One region of the Sinorhizobium sp. 7-81 genome, then DNA from elsewhere that is predicted to be linked to it. Evidence: riboswitches for the same ligand, from Rfam matches in the RefSeq annotation. Region 1 holds a riboswitch; each other region holds the start of a gene.

Region 1 (4,513 bases):
GATTGCGGTCGATCACCGGCTCCCAGGAGATTTCCGTCCAGCTCTTCTCGACATCATCAACGATGTTGACCCCGCCGGCCGCCTCGATCATCGCGGTCGGAATGCCGTAACGGCCGGAAGTGAAGGGCTTTTCCTCGCCGGAATCGTAGACGAAGACGCGCACCGGTCGCTCGGCGCCCGTGATCTTGCCGGTGATGTCGGCCAGTTCACGACGGTAGCCCGCTGCCAGCGCTTCCGCCCTCTCCTCGACGCCGAAGATGCGGCCGAGGTTCAGGAGATCGATGAACACGTCCTCCATCGTCGGCTTGCCCTTGGCCATGATGTGGATGCAGCTCTCGGTGAGCTCGTACACCTTGATGCCGAAGGGCGACAACGTCTCCGGCGTCACCTCGCCGCCAATCTTCATGCCATAGTTCCAGCCGGCGAAGTAAAAGTCGGCATCGGCGTTGAGCAGCACCTCCTTGGTCGGGTATTTTTCCGCAAGCTCCGGCAGCGCCTTGACACCCTCGCGCAAGCTTTCGTTCAGCGTCTTCCAGCCGGACACGCCCGTATAGCCAACCATGCGGTCCTGCAATTTGAGCGCCAGCATCATCTCGGTGAGATTGACGTCGTTGGAGATCGCGCGTCGAGGCGTGGCATCGAAGGTGACCTCGCGGTTGCAGCTCTTGACGGTGACGGGATGGGCAAGCGCGGGCGCCGCGGCAAGAGCAAACAGGCCGGCCGCAAAAAGAAGTCTGTTCATCGGGTGGCTCCTGTGGAACTGGAAGCTCGCGCGACGGCAGGCGCTGCGGGCGGCGCGAGCGTGAAGGAAAATCGGGAGCAGCCGGCGGCATCGCCATGCGCCGTCGCGTGGACACCGAAGGCGGCCGAGAGCGCCGAAGGCTGCAGCACCGTCTCCGGCGGTCCGAAGGCGGCAAGCCGCCCCTCCGTCAGGATCGCAACATCGGTCGCGAACTCGGCCGCGAGATTAATGTCGTGCAGCGTCGTGACGATCGTCAGCTTCAGCGTCTGCAGGAGATCGAGGATTTCGAGCTGGTGGCGGATGTCTAAATGGTTGGTCGGCTCGTCGAGGATGATGATCTTCGGTTCCTGGGCAAGAGCGCGGGCAATCAGCACCCGCTGCTTTTCGCCGCCCGAAAGCGTGGCGAACTGCCGTCGCGCCAGATGGGCAAGGTCGAGATGCTCGAGCGCATGCGCGACCCGCTCGCGATCGCGATCGCTCCAGCCGCTGATTCCCTCGCGACGCGGGATCCGTCCCATCATCACGACGTCGCGCACGCTGAAGGGGAAATCGCCGGGCATTTCCTGCAGCACCACGGCGATCGTCCTTGCCGCCTCGCGCGCGGTCATCGCCCAGAGGCTCACGCCGTCGATCTCGACGCGGCCAGCGATCGGCTCGACCGCGCGGTAGAGGCAGCGCAACAGCGAGGTCTTGCCGGCGCCGTTCGGACCGATGATCGCCAACCGGCTGCCCGGCGCGACGGAAAAGCTGATGTTGCGGACGAGGCGGAGACCAGCGCGCGGGCCCCATTCCAGCCCTTCGACGCGGAGGCTGGCGCCCGCGGCGGGATTAGGAAAGGCGTGAAGCGGTTGTCCGCCCGCGTCCCGCGGCCCATTGAACTTGTCACAGCTCATGAAAGTGCCCTCTCCGCTCATTGGAACCGCCCTGCGGTTTCCTCGGAGACGAGCAGCGCTGCCGGAATGCGGGAAAGGCCCCCGTCGTCCGGGCCGAAGCCCGGATGCGGAAAAGCGGGAAACGACTCTCCGTGCGCGTCCTGCTCCGACTGGCCGTCACGCCCGGCCGAGGGCAAGACGCTGCCTTGCGCCTTGGCAAAAGCGGCGGCGAAGCTCACGAGATCATCGATGTTTTCCTCCGGCGAAATGTCGCCGAAGAGGTAGGTCGCTTTGCCGGTCGCCTGGAAGGCGATGGTGCAAGGCCGTGTGCAGGCGGTCATCGCGACGGTGCCGGCGATCGCGAAATCCTGGTCGAGCGGTCTGCCGAGAGCGCAGACGCTGCGGTTCAACTGCGCGAGCAACTCGGCGCCGGGCCGGCACGGCCCTCCGGTGAAGCGGCAATCGGTGCAAAGGGTTATCTTGTGCTGTCGGAAGTCTGATTTCGCCATGGCTCTTTCCCGCCGGGCTGGGCCGGAGAGAAAGTGGCGAAAATGCAAGAAGACGGTAGCCCGCCAAGCAGAAGCCAGTTCTTTTCCATCGGAACACCCCGTCCGTTGTGGTTGATCGGTTCGATGGCAGGTCTCCTGGCTCGCGGGTCGCCGCGCATCCACGTCTTCCCGGCTCGTCGCCAGTGACATGGTGTGAATGCGCTTTCCGCTCACAGTTGCGGGGGCAGCCACGGTTTCGGCCCCTCCTGGGTCGTCCTCACCGTGTTCCCTTTTCAGCCGCTTCCGGGTCACGGAAGCAGCACCATCGCGCCCTTGGTGACATGAATCGCGGTGGCAAGCAACCGGTGGATGAAGGAGGCAGGGAGATATCAACATGGGGGCGTCTCGTTGCGAAGCCATGCATTGTTATTAAATAACATTACATCTGACAAGGTACGGACTCTCGCAAATGTGACGATGGCGCGTGAACCGGAGCGAACGTCTCACGCCGAAAACAGATTTCCGGCGAAGAAGTCCACGAAGACACGACGTTTGGGCGACAGGCAGCGGCTGGAGGCCACATCACCTGGCGCCGGGATGTGTGGCTCGCGACCGGCGGCGAGATCGCCGACTGGTACAGGGACTATCTGAAGGATCAGGCGACGACGCGATGAACCACCGGGTCTATCTCAGCGGCCAGACCCATAACAGCATCGGCACGGCAACGAGCACGATGACGATGGAAAGAGGCAGGCCGAGGCGCGGATAGTCGCTAAAGCGGTAGCCGCCGGGACCCATGACCAGCGTGTTGCACTGGTGGCCGATCGGGGTCAGGAAATCCGAGCCCGCGCCGATTGCCACCGCCATCAGGAAGGCATCCGGCCGGTATTCGAGCGCCGCGGCGAAACTCGCGGCGATCGGCGCCATGACGAGCACGGTCGCGGCATTGTTGAGGAACGGCGTGACGGCCATCGCTGCGATGAGGATGAGGGCAAGCGCGCCCGCGGGCGGGAGGCCCGAGGCAACGCCGCTCAGCCAGCCGGCTATAAGGTCCGAGCCGCCGGTGGTGCGCAGCGTGTCGCTGACCGGGATCAGAGCCGCCAGCATGACGAGGATCGGCCCGTCGACTGCGCGGTAGACGTCGCGCAACGGTATCACGCGGAAGACCACCATGGCCAGCGCCGCCGCGAAAAACGCGACCGGTACCGGCACGACGCCGATCGCGGTCGCCCCCATGGCTGCGGCGAGCACGAGCAGCGGCACCGTCGCGCGGCGGATTGTGCCGAGCAGGATTTCGCGCTGGGCAAGCGGCAGGCAGCCGAAATCCTGCAGGAAGGGCGGCAGATCGCGCCGCGTCCCCTGCAAGACGACGATGTCGCCGGCCTGCAGCCGGATGCTGCCGAGACGCTGCTTCAGCCGCTCGCCCTGGCGGCTGACGGCCAGGAGATTGATGTTGTGATTGTTGAAGAGTGCCAGCCGCTGCGCCGTCATGCCGACGAGCGGCGAGCCGCTGGCGATCACCGCCTCGACCGCCTCGATGTCGGCCGGCGCCTTGCCGTTGCTGGCTGCCGGCGAGCGGTCGCCGGAAATCCTGAGCTTCGCCTGGGAAACGATGCGGTCGAGCGCCGCCGGCCCGCCTTCGAGCAGCAGGATATCGTCGGCCTCGACCTTGATATCGGGCAGCGGTGCCAGATGTGTGCCGCGCCGGAAGATGGCGATGACGACGGCGCCGCCGTCGCCGAGCTTGACCAGGTTTCCGAGCGGCTTGCCAATCCCAGGCGAACCGGCCGGGACGATCGCTTCGGACGTGTAGTCCGTGATTTCGATCGCCTGGTTGACGGAAACGTGCTGGCTCTTGCGCTCCGGCACCAGCCTGTAGGCGAAAAGCAGGAACACCGCGCCGACCGCCGCCAGCGATGCGCCGACGGGGGTGAAATCAAACATCGTGAAGCTTTCGCCGGTCAGATCCTGCCGCATCCGCGAAACGACCACGTTGGGCGAGGTGCCGATCTGCGTCATCAGCCCGCCGATCAGCGAACCGAAGGCCATCGGCATCAGGAACACCGAAGGCTGCACATTCGACCGGCGCGCGAACTGGAAGGCGACCGGGATCATGATCGCCAGCGCCCCGATATTCTTGATGAAGGCGGAAAGCACCGTGACGGTGACGACGAGAAGCGCGAGTTGCGCCCTCACCGAGGTCAGGTCCGGCAGGAAGCGTTGGATTGCCGCGTCCACAACGCCGGAGCGCGCAACACCCGCACTGACGATGAGCGCGCTGCCGACGATGATGACGATATCGTCGCTGAAGCCGTCGAAGGCATGGTCGAAGGGCACGATGCCGACCGCGACCGAGAGCATCAGCGCCGAACACGCGACAATGTCGTAGCGGAAGCGGTCCCAGATGAAAA
Region 2 (4,513 bases), on a different contig from region 1:
ACGCCGGACGAGGACATGCGGCTGCCGTCGGCGTTCTGGGCCGAGGGATCGCCCGATGTGGAGACCTGTCTCGCCTATCAGGAGCGCTTCGCCACCGGCATGGACAACAAGGTGCGGGCGGCGCATCTCATCGCCTTCTATAGTCATCAACTCAGCCTCGCGGCTGCAGCCATCTATCTCTGCAGCGGTCTCGTTCCGGACGTGAAGCATTTGCGCTTCGAACATTATGCGCGTCCGCTCGAGGCGGGTGCCGTCGAGGCTGGGCGTTTTCGTTTTTGTATGGCATTGAAGGAAGTCGCCGGCTGCGCGCCCGACGATGCCAACGAGCTTTTTCACGATCTCTTTGTCGCTCATCTGAAGCCGATCATCGCACTCGTGAAGCGGCGCTGCGGCTTGTCGGCGCGCGCGCAATGGCGGCTTGCTGCCGACAGTATGGCAGGTGCCTTTCTCGAAGCCGGACGACGGCGCGGAATGGAGGCGGAGGTGATCGCGCAGGCGCTGGCGATCGTCAAGCGCGTCGGGTCCCCGCTCAACTCCGAGGCGCTTTGCTACGAGAAGATCGAAGTCGCAGCGGCGTGCGGGAACGATCTGTCGCGGACCTACAGGATGCGCGGCGGGTGCTGCCTTTACTACCGCACCGACGGCGGCAGCTATTGCGACAGTTGCGTGTTGCTCGAGCCCGAGGCCCGACGCGAGCGACTGCGGGCGCATTTGCTGGAGACTGCTCGCGGTGAAATAGGGTGAGTTTCTAAGCCCCTCATCCGCCTGCCGGCACCTTCTCCCCGCGGGCGGGGAGAAGGGATTCGCGGCCGCGTCTTTCTGACTCACGACGTTGCTGCAAGTGGAGACTGATATATGGTCGTCCCCTCTCCCCGCGAGCGGGGAGAGGGCCAGGGTGAGGGGCAGCAAGATCAGAACGTGACCTAACGCGCCTTGACGAACCGATCGTTGATGAAGCCGGAAACCACCCCGAGCACGAGCCAGAAGGCAAGCGTGGTCGCGAGCGCGGCGACCGCGAACTCCGCGCCGAGGACGGCAGGCACGTTGCTGGAGATGTCGAGCGGCTGCGGCGCGCCGTAGAACTGGGGTGCCGCGATGAGCGCGAGACCGGCGATCTTGGCGACCAGTTCGCGGCGCAGCGCCAGCAGATAGAGGCCGACGGCCGAAAGCAGCACGGTTGCGGCCCACCAGACCTGCCGGTCGCCGAGTTCGGCTGCCGGGAAGCCCGGCAGTTCCGGCGGCAGGCCGATCGCGGGCAGCAAGTGGATGGCCAGCCAGCCGAAAGCGCCCCAGAGGGCGCCGTTCGCGAGTGTGATCGGATAGCCGATCACGAGGCTAACGCCGGCAAGCAGCAGCGAAAAACCGGCGCCGGTCACGAGATTGGCGAGAAGCGTGCCGGAGAAGCGGCTCATGCCGAACATGATGCCGCCTTCCTCATGCTCGCCCGCATGCTCATGCGCATAGGCCGGTGTGACTGGCGAGAACGTGGAAAGCAGCGCACCGACTGCCGAAGTGTCGCTCAGCGACGAATGCTGGTCGTGGTCAACGGCTGCCGGCTCCTGCGTTGCCGGATGATCCGCCGACGGCGCTTCGCCCTCGTATTTCTCGGCGTGCAGGATCAGCGGCACGACGCGCATCTCCTGCGCGGCGGTCATGAAGACGCCGGCGATCAGCCCGGCCACGATCGCGGCCAGAAGTGTCTTGACGATCATTGTCGATATTCCTCAATCGGGCGCGCGGCCGCTCCGAAGCGCAGCGCGTCATTCAGGATGCGCGAACGCCGTGCAGACGCCACAGCCGGCACCATTTCCGGTTTCCGTGGATGCAAAACGCCAGCGGAGCACGCCGGAGCGCATGCCCAATGGCAAATACGCCCGCGTGCTATACGCCGGAGAGGCGATCCGCTCTTGTTCGAGATGGAACGCCAGGCGCGTTCCATGGCATCGATCAGTGGCAGGGGAAGCCGTAGGAATGGCGGGTGTCGTGCGCCGTATCGTGCAGAACGGCCGAATTCGCGAGGCCCGCACCGAATACGAGGAAGGCGCCGATCAACAGGGCAGAGACGCCCGCGACCAGACGATCGTTAAGGGAAAGGGTAATGCTCGAAACTGTAGACGTAGCCATGACAACCTCCGTGATGGCGTTGGGACGTTTCCCGGGTTGGGCACAATGCCCGCATCAACTGGCAGGTTTCCTGGCTCACGGCGTCAGGTGCCAAGATCCTTGCGCGTTCATCTGAACACACGTGTTCTGGTCACCAGGGATTTGCCTCGCCTTCCCAGGATCGAACCCTCTCGCGGTCTTTCCCAGTGGCTTCTTCCGGATCGCTCCGGAATGGCAAATTCACGCCGCTCTACAGTCGCGGGGTCGGCCGTGATTGAGATGCCCAGTTTGGGTCCATCCGTCACGTTCCCGTTTACTCCCGAAAGGCGTTCGCTTTCCGGGAACCAATCGATCCCCGATGATTAGGATCGGTCGGGGGCGATGTCAATTGAACTTGCGGCTTCTCAAGTTGCATCTGCGACAAATTCCCGAAGGATCATCTGCTCGTAGGCCTTGACGATGCGATCGCCTTCGGGTCTGCCGACCGAGACCGCGAGCCTCATCGTACATTCCCCGAGATGCATGATGAGAAAGGCGTCGTTCTCGATTTTTTCGCGCGGCGTTTCCGGAGCGACCCTCGCCCAGGTGTCGGCGAGCAATTTTCCATTCGCCCGGCTTTCCACGAGTTCGATTTCGCGCAGGGTCTTGTCCGCCTGCATCGCCGACCAGATGTCTCGCATCACCGGCTCGGCGAGAAACATGTCGTAATACGTGTCGAAGAGCACCGAAAAGGCGCTGCGCAGTTCCGCGAGCGTGGTGACTTTGGCGAACTCGCTCGCGATACAGTCCCGGCTGGCGGCATTGTAGCGTTCGGCAAGGGTGCGCACGATCGCCGCCTTGTCGGGAAAATACTGGTAGAGCGAGCCGATTGAGATACCGGCCATCTCCGCGACCTCGCTCATGCGCATGGCGTCGCTTCCCTTTTTCTCGATCAGCCTAGTGGCGCACGAGAGAATGTGCTCGACGCGCTCGCGGCTGCGCTTCTGGCTCGGCGTGCGGCGAAGGGTTGGTTCCTCTTCGAGCGGTCTGGTCGCCGGATTTGATTTCATGAGTCGTCCTCACATTTGCTTGACACTCAAAATACGAGGGTTTATCACATTTGCAAATGTGAGGACTACTCATGTACTTTGAAGGATGATGTGATGGCTGCTCTAATCCCCGCACTGGCTTTTGCCGCCGTCGTCGGTTCCGGCCTCATGGCCGGCCTGTTCTTCATCTTCTCGGTCTGCATCATGCAGGCCTTGTCGCGGTTGCCGCCCGAACAAGGGATCGCCGCAATGAATGCCATCAACGTGGTGATCCAGAACCCGCTGTTTCTCACCGCCTTCATGGGAACGGCGCTCCTCGGGCTGATCCTCATTGCCGCGGCCTTCTTTTCGGGCGGGCAGGGCAGTTGGCTGCTTGCGGCGGGCGGGCTTGCCTATGTCGTCGGCACGCTGCTGGTGACGATCGTCTTCAATGTGCCGTTGAATGATGCGCTTGCGGCCGCGGCCCCTGGAGAGACAGCCAACGAGCTCTGGCAGAAACGATACCTGACCGATTGGGTCTGGTGGAACCATGTGCGGACATTCGCGTCGATCGGAGCGCTGGCCCTCTTCGCACTTGGCTTCGCCCGCAGCTAGACGCGATTTAAGCGTCTGGTTCAGCGTCCGGCGTAGTGCGGCTCGCGCCGTTCCTTCCAAGCCGCGAGTCCCTCGCCGAGATCATGGCTCGGCACCATGCGCGCGAACTGTTCGCTCTCGTTCAGCAGGCCTTCGCCGATCGTCATGTTGAGGCCCCGGGTGACAGCAGTAATGATCGCGGCGGTCGCGAGGGGCGAGTGGCGCATGATGCGGGCAGCCAGTTCGCGGGCGGCCGTGATGAGATCGCCATGCGGCACGATCTTATTGACGAGCCCCATCTCGAGCGCCTGGCTCGCGGGAAATTCGTCTCCGGTCAGAAGCAGTTCGAGCGCGCGCTTGCGACCGGCGAGGCGCGGTAGGCGCTGGGTGCCACCGAAGGTCGGCGGCATGGCCAGCCTGACCTCGGGCTTGGCAAAGCGTGCTCGCTCGCTGGCGATGGCGAGATGCACGGCTTCGGTGATCTCGCAGCCGCCGCCATAGGCAAGGCCGTTGACGGCGGCAATGATCGGTTTCGGAAAGGCTTCGAGGCGGGCGGTAAGCCTTTGTCCCCGCCGCACGAAATCACGGACGGCCGCATTTACGCCTTCCGCTACGCTTCTGGAAAACTCATGAATGTCGCCGCCGGCTGAAAAGGCCCGCTCGCCGGCGCCGGTGAGGATGACCGCCTGGACCGTGTCGTCCACTTCGATCAGGTCGAGCAGGACAAGCAGCCGGTCTATCAGTTCATAGTTCAACGCGTTCAGCTTTTCCGGCCGGTTGAAGGTGAGCAGCGCGACGCCTTCGGAGAC
Region 3 (4,513 bases), on a different contig from region 1:
CGCACCGCCTCGGTAAAGCGCTCCGGCGCTTCCATGACCACATCGATTGCGTATTTCCGCCCCTGGATCTCCAGACCGGCCTGCTGCTTCTCAAGCTCGCGGATCGCCGCCTTGACGCGGGCTATCGTCTGCGGGCGAACACCCGCCCGATCATTGAGCACACGGTCGACCGTGGCGGTGCTCACGCCTGCCTGGAATGCGATATCCTTGACGAGAAACGGATGCGCCACGCCAGGGCCTCCTGATGGTTTTTTGATGGATTTCTGCTCTATCTCGGAATTGGGCGATACGTATAGTCGATAAAATGGTTTGCGAGGAGAATGCCCGATGAAGACCGACAACACGGCGAGGAGGCGCGTCGAACGCGTATGGCTGACGGAGGATTCCTGCAGCATCGAGGCGTTTCGCGTCGAGGTCGAGCGCCGCACCAACCCGGCAGACTATCCGCATGCGGCGGATTGCCAGAAGAACATCCTTATCTACGACAGCGCCAGCCTTATTGCCGCTTGCGCGACGGACGATGGCCGGCGCGCGGCCCTGGCGGAGATTTGCGAGGTCCTTGCAGAAGGGCCGGGCGTTGCGGTGTTCAAGCGCGCCTTCGCTGATACGAGCGTCATAGACGAGGCAAGCCGCATCTTCGACGACATCATCGAGGAGCAACACCGCACCAACAGTGGCGGCGGCGACCATTTCGCCAAACCGGGCGCCAACGACCGGATCTGGAATTCGCTGGAGAAGCATTGCCTGTGCGCTCCAGAAAATTTCGCGGCCTACTACGGCAACGCGGTCATCGCCCTCGCCAGCGAGGCCTGGCTCGGGCCGAACTACCAGATGACGGCGCAGGTGAACCGCGTCAATCCGGGTGGGGCCGCGCAATCGGCGCATCGGGACTATCATCTCGGCTTCCAGACGTCGGCGGTCATCGAGCGATATCCCGCGCACGTGCACAAGCTCTCGCCGGTGCTGACGCTGCAAGGCGCCGTCGCCCATTGCGACATGCCTCTCGAAAGCGGGCCAACCTTGTTCCTGCCCTACAGCCAGACCTATGTGCCCGGCTATCTCGCGCTCAAGCGACCGGAATTCAAAGCCTACTTCGACGAGAACCACATCCAGCTTCCGCTTGAGAAGGGCGATGCGGTGTTCTTCAACCCGGCGCTCTTCCATGCCGCCGGCACCAACCGCTCGGCCGACATCAAGCGTGTAGCAAATCTCCTCCAGGTCTCCTCCGCCTTCGGACGCGCGATGGAAACAGTTGATCGCGAGCGAATGTGCGGCGTGCTCTATCCCGCCCTGAAGGCTCTCGCGGCCGATGGAAAGCTTTCAGTCGCCGAGATCGCCAATGCGATTGCCTCCTGCGCCGAAGGTTATTCGTTCCCGACCAATCTCGATCGCGACCCACCGCTCGGCGGCCTGGCGCCGAAGACGCAGGCGCAGCTGATGCATGAAGCTCTCGCGGCTGGTTGGGACACCGGGACCTTCGTGGAGGTACTCGCCGCGCAGACAACGAAGAAAAAAAGCTGAGGAAGGCCCGAGAGTTAAGGCTTCGGCCGCTGCGGGTGGAGCCTGAAACTGCAAATCTATCCCAAGGAGGATTTCATGAGCACGGAATATGGTCGTCTCGATGGCAAGATCGCCATCGTTACCGGTGGCACGCAAGGGCTCGGCGCGACGATCGCCGCGCTCTTTGCCGAACGGGGCGCGACCGGTATCGTCATCTGCGGGCGCAATGCCGCGAAAGGCGAGGCGAAAGCGGCCGAAATCAGCAAGGCGACCGGTACCAAGGTGGTCTATGTCCCGGCCGATCTTGAACTTGTGGAGGATGCCCGTCAGGTGGTCGCCACTTGCGACCGGGAGTTCGGCCGTGTGGATGCACTGGTGAACGCCGCCGCGATCACCGATCGCGGCACGATCCTCGACACGACGCCGGAACTCTTTGACCGCATGTTCGCAATCAATGTGCGCGCGCCCTTCTTCCTGATGCAGGAAACCGTGAAGGTGATGCGGCGCGAGAAGATCGAGGGCACCATCGTCAATATCGGCTCGATGTCGGCCAAGGCGGGCCAGCCCTTCATCGCCGCCTATTGCGCGTCGAAAGGCGCCCTGGAGACGCTGACCAAGAACACGGCTTACGCGCTTCTCCGCAACCGCATTCGCGTCAACGGGCTCAACATTGGCTGGATGGCGTCGGAGGGGGAGGATCGCATCCAGCGCGAATATCATGACGCACCGGCGGACTGGCTGGAGAAGGCTGCGGCGAACCAGCCTTTCGGCAGGCTTGTCGATCCGGCCGAGGTCGCGCGCGCCTGCGCCTATCTCTCCTCGGCGGAATCAGGCCTCATGACCGGTTCGGTGATCTGCTTCGACCAATCGATCTGGGGTGCCTATGACGGCTCGCCGCATCCGTCGGCGCCGCTCTGATCACCATGCCGCTCTGCGTTTTGCCAAGCGAAGGCGTCGCACAGGCGAGGTGTTTCGCTCGTCTTGCCTTTCGTCGGCGGCTGTGTCCATATGCGGCCGTCAGGTGCCCGCCGCGGCGGGAGAATCGGGAAGCCGGTGCAAGTCCGGAACGTGCCCAACGCTGTGATGGGGACGGTCACGCCAAAAATAAGGTTCTGTTTTGTTGCAGGGCTTTGCCACTGAATCTTGAAGCGATTTGGGAAGGCGGTGCGGCTGGATGATCCAAAGTCAGAAGACCGGCCTGGCGAGATAGACCGGCCCCGCGCGGACGGCGGGAGGTTGTGCATTGTTGGGGATCAAACGATGCGACCTGACCCGATTGGCTGCCTTGCGGCGGCCGGAGCCTTTTCGCCGGACGAACGTGCCGCCGTCTATCGCGCCATCGAAACACGCCGCGACGTGCGGGACGAGTTCCTTCCCGATCCGCTGCCCGACGAACTCATTGCCCGACTGCTTGGTGCCGCCCACAGCGCGCCTTCGGTTGGCTTCATGCAGCCCTGGAACTTCGTGCTCGTCCGTCAGGAGGAGACGCGCGAGAGGGTCTGGAAGGCCTTCGAGCGCGCCAATGAGGAAGCAGCGCTTATGTTCTCCGGCGAGGCGCAGACGAAATACCGCTCGCTGAAACTCGAAGGTATTCGCAAGGCGCCGCTCAGCATCTGCGTCACCTGCGATCGCACACGCGGTGGAGCGGTCGTGCTTGGACGAACGCACAATTCGCAGATGGACGTCTATTCGACCGTCTGTGCGGTCCAGAACCTCTGGCTCGCCGCACGTGCGGAAGGTGTCGGCGTCGGTTGGGTCAGCATCTTCCACGAGCGGGAGATCAAGGCGATTCTCGGCATACCCGAGCATATCGAAATCGTCGCCTGGCTTTGTCTTGGCTTCGTTGATCGGCTCTATCAGCAGCCGGAACTCGCGGTAAAAGGATGGCGTCAGCGCCTGCCGCTCGAGGATTTGGTCTTCGAGGAAGGGTGGGGCATTCAAGGATGAAATCGCGCTTGGATTTAACGGGATAGACGCGATACCTGCACCGTTGTGGGAGTAGACAATGCGGTGTCGGCGGGCGCTCGACCACTGGATCTGCGGCAGAACGATTCAATTGCCCTGGACCGGCTGGTAGCCCGGACCGAGCGGGTTCTTGAGATCGATAGCGCTTTCCTCCTGCGGCAGGAATGCCGGGCCTACGACACGGACCTTCCTGTTCTTCGGATCGTAGGGCCGCTCCTGCACGGGTTTGGCTTGCGCCGAACCCGCGGCCGGCTTCCGGTCGCCGTTGATCGTGATGACCGACGGTTCGCTGCCCGTCGTCGTCTTGCCGAGATCCGTAGCCGGACCTTTCGGGATCCGGCAGCCGCAGACCCCCGGTGCACCGACGCCACGCGCGCGGTAGGCAAATGCGGTCGGCAACTCGGTATAGGGCCTGCCGGTCGAGGCCGAGACCATCTGGTCACTCTCTTCCGTCGCGAGGGCGTGGTAGTAGAGTTCCGTCTCCGCACCGGGGCAGCGTGCCTGGCAAAGTTCGGCATCGCGCGCAAAATCTGCCGGCGTTGCATTTGAAGAGATCGGGAAAAAGGCACCGTCGCAGGTCCGCACGCACATGGTCCTGAGACTGCCGGCCGGCTCTTCGCTGAGCAACGGAAAGTCCTGCATTCCGGCATCGTCATTCAGCAGCGGGTAATCTTCACTGTCAGGTGGGAGATCCCGGAGGATGTTGCGGGGGAGATCGGTGTCGGCGCTGGCGAATTCGTCCTGCCCTTCGACCGGATCCGCGCCCGCCTCATCCTGGCAGCCGTTCAACTCCAGTGCCGCGAGAATACGCCGGCGCGTGTCGCCCGTGTCGCCCGATATCAGCGAGCGGCGGTGCGCCTTGAGCCTTTGAAGATTATCCTCCATGCGGGCGATCGTCTCATCGAGCGCGGCACATGCCTCGTCATTGTCGCCCCCGATCACGACGACACTGCCGGTGTTGCACTCCATGCGACGGCGCTCATTTTTTGCCCGACGGAGCTCGATGTTCTGGCGGGAGACGGCGCCGGTGAAATCGCGCAGGTTGGCT
Region 4 (4,513 bases), on a different contig from region 1:
CAGAGGCTCGATGCCCGGTCAAAAAGACGAAGTGCATCCTCGACGCTGCCGAGACCAGCGAAAGCGACTTGATGGCCAAGCGGCTTTGGGAGCAGCTTCAGCACGGCGCCGGTAATGACGCCAAGCGTTCCTTCGGCGCCGATGAAGAGGTCGCGAAGATCGTAGCCGGTATTGTCCTTCTTCAGCCGCCGCAATCCGTCCCAGATCTCGCCGGTCGGGAGCACGACTTCCAGCCCCAGGCAAAGCTGGCGCATGTTGCCATAGGCAAGCACGGCCGTACCGCCGGCATTGGTCGAGAGATTGCCGCCGATGCGGGCCGAGCCTTCGGAACCGAGCGACAGCGGGAAAAGGCGCCCGTGGTCGTCAGCCGCTTTCTGGATGTCCGCCAGGATGCAGCCCGCATCGGCGACGATGATATTGCCGACCGGATCGATGTCGCGAATGCGGTTCAGCCGCTCAAGCGAGAGGACCATGTCGGCCTTGCCTTCGCGCGGGATCTGGCCGGCCACATGTCCGGTATTGCCTCCCTGGGGGACGATGGCCGTGCGGGTCTGGCTGGCGAGGCGCATGATGCGCGAGACTTCCTCGACGGAACCGGGCCTGAGGACGAGTGGGGTTGTGCCGTGATAGAGCCCGCGCGATTCGACAAGGTAAGGTGCGGTTTCCGCCGGGCTGCTCAGCGCATTGGCGCTACCGACGATGTCGATGAAAGAGGCGATCAATTCCGGAGAAAGAAGTGGGGTCGTCATGATCGTGCTCTCATTTTCAGCAAGTTGTTCAAGCTCTGGGGGCTGCTGCCCGCTGCAGGCGATCGATGATCGCCTCCCCGAGACCTTCTTCCGGCACAGGACCGAAGGCTATCGTCCGAGCGCCGCTGGCATCCGCTTGCTTCATGTAGTCGAAAAGGTTGGCGGCCGCCTCGCGAAGATTGCCGCCGGGGCTGAGGTCCAGCACGATCGTCGCGCCGCTCTCGCCCGGAAGCGGTCTGCCTCCGAAGCGGATCAGCGCTTCTCCGGCACAAACGTCCTCGGCATTCAGCCTCACGGCTGCGCCCGGCGCATAATGTGAAGCAAGCATGCCCGGCGCCTCGATCGTCGAGCCGGCGCTTTCGGGCCGCAGGACCTCGCGTCCCGTCAGTTTCTCTATCGCCGCGGCGTCCAGCCCACCGGGCCTCAGAAGCCGCAGTGCCCCGTCTTCAACCTTGATGATCGTCGACTCGAGGCCGATTTCAGCCGGGCCGGCATCAAGGATGAGTTTCAGCCTGGAGCCTAGGTCGGCCTGCACGTGGGCTGCGCTGGTCGGGCTTATCTTCCCCGAAGTGTTGGCACTCGGCGCCGCGAGCGGGCGTCCGAAGCGGGCGATCACCTGGCGCGAGAAGCCGTCGGGCATGCGGATGCCGAGCGTTTCGAGACCGGCCGAGGCGAGCGCATGGACGGCGCTCTCGCGCCGTTGCGGCAGGATCAGGGTCAGCGGGCCAGGCCAGAAGGCCTCGGCAAGACGACGCGAGATCGGGTCGAACGTGACGTGAGCTTCAGCCATCGTCATATCCGAGACATGGCAAATCAACGGATTGAAACGCGGCCGGCCTTTCATCTCGTAAATGCGGCTGATCGCATCGGGGTTGCTGGCATCCGCTGCAAGGCCATAGACCGTCTCCGTCGGGATCGCGACAGGCTCGCCCCCGGAAAGAACGGCGCAGGCTATCTCGATCGCCCGGTCCGGTTCTGTGCGTGTATCGATGATTTCGGCCATGGCAGTTCCGTTTGCCCTTTCCGTCGCTTCCTTAAAGGAGGTGTGGGGAAAACAGAACGATTTTCTTCGTCAATGCATGTCGCCCAAAAGTGCGCAGCGGTTTTGAGACAACGACATGCATGAAAACAAAGAGCGCATGTCGCCTAAAAGTGCGCAGCGGTTTGGGACAACGACATGCATGCAAACAAGGACCGGCTGCGCGTCAGAGACTGCGAATGATCTGGCGCAGCGCATCGTCCCGCGCGCCCAGCATCAAGACGTTCTTGAGCGCGATCTTCGGGTCCTGCGTCCGGAAGATCAGGCCGTTACCGCGGACATCGCGGTTGATGACCATCCGGCCTTCCTCGTCGCCAGGCTCGATGGCCACGGCGAAATACATCCGCGAATAGCCTGTCTGTATCCGATCGAAGAAATGCGTCTCGTCACCGAGATCGGAAAAGAAGTTCGCAAAATAGAAAGCCCAGGGGAGATCGCGCGACTGGGGAAGGTGCGTTTTTGCGGCGGTCACGTGGCAGTAGCCGAGATGCGGACTGTTCGGGAGCGTGCGGTGGAAGACCATCTTCGGAAACTGGATCGATGCATGGAAAGCGTTGATCCGCTTGTGGGTGGTCTCGCCGGCCGCCGCCAGTTTCCGCCCGGTCCGCTCGGCGACTTCCTCATGCGTCAGGTAGCGCCGCTGCTCGGCTACCCAGTGCCGTCGGCGGTCGATTCGTCCGGTTCGGAGGAACTCCGCATGTGGTGTGGTCCTGGGCGCTGGCAGCGAGGCTCTCGGGGCGGCGTCATAGTATCTGAGTTTTGCCATCGGCGTCGGCGCCATCCTGTCCGCGAATTGATCCGTTGCGGAATGCTAGCCGTTCAGGGTTAACAGATAATTTTTCAACGCATTCGTCGATGGTGCTCGCACGGGACGAATGTCGCAAAATGGCCAGTCAACTTCGTGCCGGAGATGGCGCTGCCAAAAAAAATCGCCAGTTGCTTAAATTTTCTACTATCACATTGTTTCTAATGAACAATCTTTATGGTTGCTTCGCGATTGAACACGAGAATGTCGTGTCGCCTTTCCGGAATCGGATGTCGTCAATCGGCAGATGCCGAACTGCTGCGCGCGCTTAGATAGGAACACTCAAGGTGCCGCTCCAGGGAAGGCGGAGAATTGGGAAGCCGGTCAGATCCCGGCGCTGCCCCCGCAACGGTGGTGGAGCGAAAGCCACGGCAAAAGGCCACTGGACGGTGTGTCCGGGAAGGCGCCGGGCTGGTCCCTCGCGGGGCCGCTCCAGAGCCCGGAAACCAGCCTTGGGACGAAATATCGACCGTAACTGGTTGCGGCGGGCAGCCGGATCGGAACCGTTGATGCGCCGGTATCTTTATCGGTGCTGGTTCCTGTCCTGCCTCTCCGAACTGATGAACGAGGATAGGACATGGACGTTCAGAACGATATGCTGCGCCGGCTGAAAACCCGCCGTGAAGGCTATAGCCTCGACCGGGCCTTCTACACCGACCCGGATTATTACCGGCAAGACCTTGAGCACATCTGGTACAAGGACTGGCTCTTCATCGGCCACGACTGCGAAATTCCGAGAGCCGGCAACTACTTCACCGTTCAGGTCGGTGACTATCCGATCGTCATCGTCCGTGACCGGCAGGGAACGATCCGGGCGCTCCACAATTCCTGCCGCCACCGCGGTTCGCGCGTCTGCACGCAACACAAGGGCTCTTCAGCCAAGCTCGTCTGTCCCTATCACCAATGGACCTACGAACTCGACGGCAAGCTGCTCTTCGCCCGGCAAATGCCCGAAGGCTTCGACCCGGCTGAGCACAGCCTGAAACCAGTCCATTGCGAAACCGTGGGCGGCTACATCTTCATCAGCCTTGCCGACAAGCCGATGGATTTCCAGCCGTTCCGCGACATGGCCGCAGGCTATCTCGCACCGCATCGTCTCGGCGAAACCAAGGTCGCCTATGAGAGCACCATCGTCGAGAAGGGCAATTGGAAGCTTGTCTGGGAGAACAACCGCGAGTGCTACCATTGCGCCGCTAACCATCCGGAGCTTTGCCGCACCTACCCCGAAGCCCCGACGGTGACAGGCGTCCAGGGAGCGATGAACGACCCGGAGATCGGCGCCCATTGGGAAAAGTGCGAGGCGGCGGGCCTTCCGAGCACCTTCAGGATTGCGCCGACCGGCCAGTTTCGTATGACAAGAATGCCGCTGATCAACGGCGCCGAGAGCTACACCATGTCCGGTCAGGCCGCAGTCCGCAAACAGCTTTCGGCGGGCGTCAACACGCGCGGGATCGGCACGCTGCTGCTCTTCCACTACCCGACGACCTGGAACCATGTGCTCGGCGATCACGCGATCACCTTCCGCGTGTTGCCGCTGGGGCCGGAATTGACGCAGGTCACCACCAAATGGCTGGTCAGCAAGGACGCGGTCGAGGGCGTCGATTACACGATCGAGGACTTGACCCATGTCTGGACGGAGACCAACGACCAGGACCGGCAGATCGTCGAAGAAAATGCCTTCGGCATCCGCTCGCCGGCCTATGAGCCTGGCCCCTATTCGGCGGAGCACGAGGGCGGCGTGATGCAGTTCGTCGAATGGTACTGCAATTTCATGCAGAACCGTCTGCAGGGCGACGCCGCTCCTCTCTCGCGGGTGGCATGACCATGGAAATGCCCCTGTCCTTCCGCCACTTCGATGAACTGCACCCGTGGATCGATCGCCAGCACCTGCTTGAGTGCATTTCGGCCGTCGTCGAGACC

What was found. Region 1 has a riboswitch for cobalamin ahead of QN224_RS23085 (DUF1636 domain-containing protein). Riboswitches for the same ligand answer to the same signal wherever they lie in the genome.
Region 2: another riboswitch for cobalamin. It lies ahead of QN224_RS17100 (CbtB-domain containing protein); the one in region 1 lies ahead of QN224_RS23085 (DUF1636 domain-containing protein).
Region 3: another riboswitch for cobalamin. It lies ahead of bluB (5,6-dimethylbenzimidazole synthase); the one in region 1 lies ahead of QN224_RS23085 (DUF1636 domain-containing protein).
Region 4: another riboswitch for cobalamin. It lies ahead of QN224_RS04040 (aromatic ring-hydroxylating dioxygenase subunit alpha); the one in region 1 lies ahead of QN224_RS23085 (DUF1636 domain-containing protein).

What each region holds. Positions count from the first base shown of each region.
Region 1 is NZ_JASKLT010000007.1:286,593-291,105, reverse strand. Features, by position in the region: gene QN224_RS23095 (ABC transporter substrate-binding protein) at 1-742, opposite strand, end outside; gene QN224_RS23090 (ABC transporter ATP-binding protein) at 739-1,635, opposite strand; gene QN224_RS23085 (DUF1636 domain-containing protein) at 1,653-2,123, opposite strand; cobalamin riboswitch at 2,231-2,444, opposite strand; gene QN224_RS23080 (SLC13 family permease) at 2,787-4,513, opposite strand, start outside.
Region 2 is NZ_JASKLT010000004.1:252,933-257,445, reverse strand. Features, by position in the region: gene QN224_RS17110 (ferric iron reductase) at 1-744, shown strand, start outside; gene QN224_RS17105 (CbtA family protein) at 924-1,712, opposite strand; gene QN224_RS17100 (CbtB-domain containing protein) at 1,948-2,124, opposite strand; cobalamin riboswitch at 2,167-2,467, opposite strand; gene QN224_RS17095 (TetR/AcrR family transcriptional regulator) at 2,508-3,152, opposite strand; gene QN224_RS17090 (anthrone oxygenase family protein) at 3,246-3,725, shown strand; gene QN224_RS17085 (crotonase/enoyl-CoA hydratase family protein) at 3,746-4,513, opposite strand, start outside.
Region 3 is NZ_JASKLT010000003.1:487,462-491,974, reverse strand. Features, by position in the region: gene QN224_RS14915 (LacI family DNA-binding transcriptional regulator) at 1-230, opposite strand, end outside; gene QN224_RS14910 (phytanoyl-CoA dioxygenase family protein) at 328-1,521, shown strand; gene QN224_RS14905 (SDR family oxidoreductase) at 1,597-2,418, shown strand; cobalamin riboswitch at 2,503-2,717, shown strand; gene bluB (5,6-dimethylbenzimidazole synthase) at 2,761-3,447, shown strand; gene QN224_RS14895 (DUF2865 domain-containing protein) at 3,553-4,513, opposite strand, start outside.
Region 4 is NZ_JASKLT010000001.1:842,584-847,096, forward strand. Features, by position in the region: gene QN224_RS04025 (FAD-binding oxidoreductase) at 1-749, opposite strand, end outside; gene QN224_RS04030 (L-threonylcarbamoyladenylate synthase) at 778-1,752, opposite strand; gene QN224_RS04035 (DUF6656 family protein) at 1,955-2,554, opposite strand; cobalamin riboswitch at 2,862-3,063, shown strand; gene QN224_RS04040 (aromatic ring-hydroxylating dioxygenase subunit alpha) at 3,171-4,415, shown strand; gene QN224_RS04045 (hybrid-cluster NAD(P)-dependent oxidoreductase) at 4,412-4,513, shown strand, end outside.